One region of the Shinella sp. NM-101 genome, then DNA from elsewhere that is predicted to be linked to it. Evidence: riboswitches for the same ligand, from Rfam matches in the RefSeq annotation. Region 1 holds a riboswitch; the other holds the start of a gene.

Region 1 (3,402 bases):
GCAAGCGCCGTCTCGGTGACCTCGAGCTCGGTCTTGCCGGACCGGCGTGCGAAGCGCTCGATCGTGTTGCGGTACTTGTTGCGCGAGCCGAAATCGAGGTCGCTGTAGTCCGAACGCTGGCGCAGCGCCTCGTCGAGGCGGCTGACGCTCTCGAACCAGACAGGCCATTCCGTGTCGTCCACCGTGCGCAGGCTCTTGATGAGCGAGCTCATCGTGACATTGCCCGAGGAAAGGCGGTTGTTCTCCGCCACGATCAGCTCTTCCAGGTCGCTGCCGCGGCTCTCGATCTTGCGCTCCAGCCACTGGAGCACCGCGCCGGAGGCCTGCAGGCCGTCGCGCAGGCGGTAGAGGAGCTGGATGACGAAGGTGTTGTCCTCGACGAAGCTCTCCATCGAGCGCAGATACGCGATGCCCTTCTCCGGATCGTTGAGGCGGATCAGCTCGTCGGCCACCTCGTTCGCCTTGAAGCGCATCTTGCGCGAGCGCTCGACGCGGCTGGAAATGCGCCGGAGGTTTTCCAGCAGCACGAAGCGGACGAAGGAGGGCAGCGCCCACAATTCGCCGATCTTCAGCGCGTCGACCTTCTGGAAGCCCTGGACGAAGGCCGTCAGGCTCTCCTCGGAGATGCTGCTGTGCGTATGGGCGACATAGAGCCAGGCGAGCGCCAAGGTGCGCGGGATCGCCTGTCCGTCGACCTCCATGGTCGGAAGCTGGCGCAGGAAGCGCCGGGGGAAGTCGCGCCGGACCTCCTGGATCGCCTCCTCGATGACGTAGTAGTTGTCGAGCAGCCATTCGGCGGCGGGGGTGATCTGCGCGCCGGCCTCCACGTCCTTGGCCGTCGCCTGGTAGACGCGGAAGATCTCCTTCTCGTTCTCCTTGTGCCGGGGGCGGAACTCGAAGGGCTGGTAGCCCGGCAGGGACACGGTCCTGTCGTGCGCGAGCGCCTCGCCGCATGCGGCGAGCTCCTCCAGCGTCAGATAGGTGGCGCGGATCGAATCGTTGTAGTCGATCTGCTTTGCGTCGGCATCGCGCGGGGCTTGCGGCGTATTTTGAAGGGGCATGTTTCTGATTCTGGATCCGGCCATGTTGAGCCATCCGGCGGCGGCCTTGGCGCCGGAGGGTTTTTCGCGGACAGGCTTCTTCTCGGCGCCGCGGTCAGCCATGACACCGGACCGCGCCCTCATGGCGCCTCACGGATCGATATGGCTCAAGCGACACGCTGATGGGCATCCTGGCCGCGTGGTGCATGAAAACGGCATTTTTTAGCCGTAAGGACAGAGACTTGCAACATGTCAACAGGACCGGACGGCGCAGCATGAAGCCCTCATCTGCGGTTTTGGTGAATCGCCCCTCCCCGACGGGGCGAGCCTGAACAGGATGCAGGCGGAAGCGGAAATGCGCGGGGACAACAAAAGTTCCCGGCCTCTCTCGATAAGGCACGCCATTGACTTGGCCGGCCCGTGGCGCCAGTCTGCCGGCGTCAGGGTCTTCCGAGTCGAAAACGGCCGGAGGCTAAGAGGGAAGCCGGTGCGATGCTCCGAAAGGAGCGCCAAGGCCGGCGCTGCCCCCGCAACTGTGAACGGCGAGCTGCTGTCGATCGATGCCACTGGCGCGAAAGCACCGGGAAGGCGCGGCAGAAGCGACGACCCGCAAGCCAGGAGACCTGCCCCGACAGTTCGTAACGTCCATGGGCGGGGTGTCCCAAGGGTGCGCTTGCTCGCCGTCGGCGAATTCCAGCAGCGTGCGTCCGGCCATCCCCCAATTCCGATTGGGGAAGAAATGTCTCTATTCATCGAAAACCAGCCTTCCGGCAACGGGAAGCCGGAATCCGTCTTCATCTCCTGGCTGCTCTGGCAGCCGCGCGGCGCGGACCTCGCGGTCGAGGCGCTGAAGGAGGTGCAGAAGCTTTCCCGCTATGAAAACCCCGATCCGGACATCGCACGGCTCAAGGCCCTGTTCGCCTCGCTCGCCGGCGCGAACGGGCCGCTGCACTAGGTCAATCGCATAAAGACATATTGACATAAAGATACGTTTATGTGAATTCCGGCGTGATATGTTGCGCACCGGAGGGCTTCGCCATGGCCAATTCTCACCTGGATACCCTGTTCGGCCCCGAACTGCCGAAACGGGACGGAAGCGAGATCCGCGCCGCCCTCGAAGCCGCCGCCCGCCAGCGTATCCTCGTGCTCGACGGCGCGATGGGCACGGAAATCCAGACGCTGAAGCTGGTGGAGGAGGATTTCCGGGGAACACGCTTCGGCGACTGCGCCTGCCACCAGCAGGGCAACAACGACCTGCTGACGCTGACCCAGCCGGGCGCGATCGAGGACATCCACTACCGCTATGCGCTCGCCGGCGCCGACATCCTCGAGACCAACACCTTCTCCTCCACGTCGATCGCCCAGGCCGACTACGGCATGGAGGACATGGTCTATGAGCTGAACCGCGACGGCGCGCGCCTTGCCCGCCGCGCCGGCCTGAGGGCGCAGGAGAAGGACGGCAGGCGCCGCTTCGTCGCCGGCGCGCTCGGCCCGACCAACCGCACCGCCTCCATCTCGCCCGACGTCAACAATCCCGGCTACCGTGCCGTCACCTTCGACGACCTGAGGCTCGCCTATGCCGATCAGGTGCGCGGCCTCGTCGACGGCGGCGCCGACATCATCCTCATCGAGACGATCTTCGACACGCTGAACGCCAAGGCCGCGATCTTCGCCACGCGCGAAGTGTTCGAGGAAAAGGGCATCGAGCTGCCGATCATGATCTCGGGCACGATCACCGACCTGTCCGGCCGCACGCTCTCCGGCCAGACGCCCGAGGCCTTCTGGAACTCGGTGCGCCATGCCGCCCCCTTCTCCATCGGCCTCAACTGCGCGCTCGGCGCCAATGCGATGCGCGCCCATCTCGCCGAAATCGCCTCCGTCGCGCAGACCTTCGTCTGCGCCTACCCGAATGCCGGCCTGCCGAACGCCTTCGGCCAGTATGACGAGAGCCCCGAGGAGATGGCCGCGCAGATCGAGGGCTTCATGCGCGACGGCCTCGTCAACGTGGTTGGCGGCTGCTGCGGCTCGACGCCGGACCACATCCGCGCCATCGCCGGGGCCGCAGCCCGCCACAGGCCGCGCGAAATCCCCGACATTCCCCGCCACATGCGCCTTTCCGGCCTCGAACCCTTCACGCTGACCGAGGCCATCCCCTTCGTGAACGTCGGCGAGCGCACCAACGTCACCGGCTCGGCGAAATTCCGCAAGCTGATCACGGCCGGCGACTACGCGGCCGCGCTCGACGTCGCGCGCGACCAGGTAGCGAACGGCGCGCAGATCATCGACATCAACATGGACGAGGGCCTCATCGATTCCGCCAAGGCGATGACGGAATATCTCAACCTCATTGCCGCCGAGCCCG
Region 2 (3,402 bases), on a different contig from region 1:
GTCGTCGGCAAAGCGCCCGGCGGCAACGGCCGCGCTGTCCACCACGGTGATGACGCCGTCGACCGTCACCTGCGTCTTGATTTCCGGCCAGTTGAAGGCGGCGACGAGCGGCTGCGGCAGCGCAAGGCCGGAGGTCTCGATGACGATATGGTCGGGGCGGTTCTCGCGCTCGAGGAGCTTCGTCATGGTGGGAATGAAATCGTCGGCGACGGTGCAGCAGATGCAGCCGTTGGTGAGCTCGATGATGTCGTCCTCCGTGCAGGCCTCCGCGCCGCAGCCCTTGAGCACGTCGCCGTCGACGCCGAGATCGCCGAACTCGTTGATGATGAGCGCAATGCGTTTGCCCCCGGCATTCTGCAGGATGTTGCGGATCATCGTCGTCTTGCCCGCGCCGAGGAAGCCGGTGATGACGGTGGCGGGGATTTTCTGTTGCAGCATGGCTCAACCCTTCATTTTCAGCGGCAGTCCGGCCGCGACGAAATAGACTTCTGGCACGAGGGCGGCGACCTTCTGGTGCAGCCGCCCGGCATGGTCGCGGAATTCGCGCGCCATGCGGTTGTCAGGCACGATGCCGAGGCCGACCTCGTTCGACACGAAGACCAGCCGGCCCGGCGCCGCCGCGATCGCGGCGAGAAGGCCGGTAAATTCGGCGGCGATGTCGCGCTCCTCCAGCATCAGGTTCGTGACCCACAGCGTCAGGCAGTCGACCAGCACCGCGCGGTCCGCGCGCGCCACCGCGGCGATGCGATCGGCGAGCGCCAGCGGCTCCTCATGCGTCTGCCACCCGCTCCCGCGATCTTCCCGATGCCTGGCGATGCGCTGCCGCATCTCGTCATCGAAGGCGCGGCCGGTGGCGATATAATGGCGCGAAAGACCGGTTTCGGCGACCAGTCTTTCGGCAAAGGCGGATTTTCCGGAACGTGCACCGCCCAGAACCAGGACGGGTCCGGGCGATGTCGTCTTCATGTCAGTCAGCCCTGGCGATCTTCTCGTTGGCAAAGCCCAGCGACAGGCCGAGCACGATCCAGAAGAACAGCGTCGTGGCGAGGGCCGCGACGGCGAACTCCGCGCCGAGAACCGCCGGCACGTTGCTGGAGATGTCGCCCGGCTGGGGCGCACCGTAGACCTGCGGGGCGGCGACCAGCACGATGCCGGCGACCTTGGCGATGATCCCGTCCTTCAGGAAGAGCAGGTAGAGCCCCGCCGCCGAGAGGACGACGGTCGCGATCCACCAGACCTGGCGGTCGCCGAGATCGGCAGCCGGGAAGCCCGGCAGTTCCGGCGGCAGGCCGATGGCCGGCAGCATGTGCACGGCAAGCCAGCCGGCGGCACCCCACAGCGCACCGTTGGCAACGGTGATCGGATGGCCGGAAACCAGGCTGAAGCCGGCGAGCAGGAGCGCAAAGCCGGTGCCCGTCACGAGATTTGCAAGCAGCGTGCCGGAAAAGCGGCTCATGCCGAACATGATGCCGCCCTCCTCGTGGCCCTCGCCGTCATGGGCCTGGGCGACGGAAACGGGCGACAGATAGGCGGCGACGTCGAGGATGGCCGCGCCGAGCGAGGAATGCTCCTGCGTCTGGACGGCACCGTCGGCCGACGGCGTCGTGCCCTCGCCGGCAGGAGCCGGCGCCTCACCCTCGAATTCCTCGGCGTGCAGGATGAGCGGCACGACACGCGCCTCCTGGGCGGCCGTCATGAGGGCGCCGGAGAACAGCCCGGCCACCAGGGCGGCCAGGAGATAACGAACGATCATGTCGAAAACTCCTTAGTGGCAGGGAAAGCCGTAGGAGTGACGCGTGTCGTGCGCCGTGTCGTGCAGCACGGCCGAATTCGCAAGGCCGGCACCGAACACGAGGAAGGCGCCGAGCAGCAGCGCGAAAATGCCGGCGACGAGGCGGTCGTTTGCCGAAAGGGAAATAGAAGACGTGTTGGAAACAGCCATGACAACCTCCGTGCAGGCGTTGGGGAAGCCCCTCCCCGGGTCGGGCAACATGCCCTTCGCATTGGCCGGCAGGTTTCCTGGCTCGCGGCGTCCGGCGCTCGCACGCCTGCGGGTTGCCCTCGCCTTCCCGGGAAAGGCATCGCGAAAGGTGGACGATTCGTAGAAATGGAGGCGTCCAACCCCTGCTTATCGCGATGCCACCCAGTGGCTTTTCCGGCTGGTCGACAAACCGCGTCCGGGGCACCATTGCCCTTTGCCGCAGCCATCCCCTCCACCCGGATGAGCGTCCCTCGCCACTCTACAGTCGCGGGGTCGGCCGTGATTGCAGCGCCCTGGTTGGGTCCACCACGTCACATTCCCATTTACTCCCCGATCCGTTTCCGGACCCGGGAACCATCCAATAGTGCGGATGATTATGCGTCCGCCCCCGGGAAGTCAATCGACAGGCAGCGCCATCGCCTGTGCTGAAACCGCCGTCCGCCCGTCGCAATCTCAATAGCCGGGGATGATCACCACCCCGCCACGGCGGCGGTAATAGCCGTCGTCGCGATAGTACGGGCCGTCATAGTAGTCGTCGACAGGGCCCTCCAGCACGTCGTAGCCGCGCTGGTAGCGCCGCTGGCGATTCTGCCGGGTCTCGGCATATTGCGCCGCCTCGCGCAGCATCCGGTACTGCTGGCGGGTGAGATAGCCGTTGGCACGATAGCCGGACGAGCCCTGCCAGGCGGCGATCGCCGAGCGGGTGCGCGGGCCGAAGACGCCGTCGGCACCATAGGTGTTGTAGCCGAGCGCGCTCAGCCAGCGCTGCGCCTGGATGCGGACCGAGCGGTCCATATAGGCTTCGCGCGGATCGACGACCGGCTCTTCCACCTTGCGCCGGGTCTCCGTGGTTTCCGTCCCGGCCTTCGAAAGCGCGGCGAGGCGCTCGCGGGCATCCGCGACGAAGCGGCCGTTCGGATAGGCGGCGATATAGCCGCGGAAGGCCTTCTCGGACCCGTCGACCACGGCCTTCTGGAAGGTCTCTTCCTCGCGCTTGGCCGCATCCGCCTTCCCGGCGTCAGCGGCGCCGTCTGTCCTGCGCACGTCCTGCGACGTGCCGCCGGCGGCGGCACCCTCCGCCTTCCGGCGGGCGGCAGCAGCCTCCCCGGCGCGCTTTTCCGCTTCCTTCGCAAGCCTGGCGGCCTCGGCGGCCTTGGCTTCGGCATCGGCTGCGGCCCTTGCGGCCTCCGCCTTCAGGCGCTCCACCTCGGCGGCCTTCTCGTCCGCAAGCTTGCGGGCGGCGGCGGCTTCCCGCTCGATGCGCGCCTTCTCGGCGGCCGCGGCCTTTTCCGCTTCGGCGCGCTTTGCCTCGGCCTCGCGGCGGGCGGCCGCTTCCTGTTCGGCACGCGCCTTTTCCGCTGCGGCGGCCTCCTCGGCCTTCACGCGCGCGGCTTCCTCCGCCCTGGCCTTGTCGGCGGCGG

Evidence for each region. A riboswitch is a leader RNA that binds a small molecule or an ion and turns the genes downstream of it on or off. The one in region 1 is predicted to bind cobalamin.
Region 2: linked by a shared signal. The riboswitch ahead of L0976_RS01730 (CbtB-domain containing protein) and the one ahead of L0976_RS12230 (hypothetical protein) in region 1 are both predicted to bind cobalamin.

The regions. Positions count from the first base shown of each region.
Region 1 covers NZ_JACBFT010000005.1:174,250-177,651, forward strand. Annotated here, with positions in the region: gene L0976_RS12225 (GH36-type glycosyl hydrolase domain-containing protein) at 1-1,061, opposite strand, end outside; cobalamin riboswitch at 1,467-1,686, shown strand; gene L0976_RS12230 (hypothetical protein) at 1,780-1,995, shown strand; gene metH (methionine synthase) at 2,079-3,402, shown strand, end outside.
Region 2 covers NZ_JACBFT010000001.1:359,154-362,555, forward strand. Annotated here, with positions in the region: gene cobW (cobalamin biosynthesis protein CobW) at 1-438, opposite strand, end outside; gene cobU (bifunctional adenosylcobinamide kinase/adenosylcobinamide-phosphate guanylyltransferase) at 442-966, opposite strand; gene L0976_RS01725 (CbtA family protein) at 968-1,753, opposite strand; gene L0976_RS01730 (CbtB-domain containing protein) at 1,766-1,942, opposite strand; cobalamin riboswitch at 1,992-2,355, opposite strand; gene L0976_RS01735 (peptidoglycan-binding protein) at 2,435-3,402, opposite strand, start outside.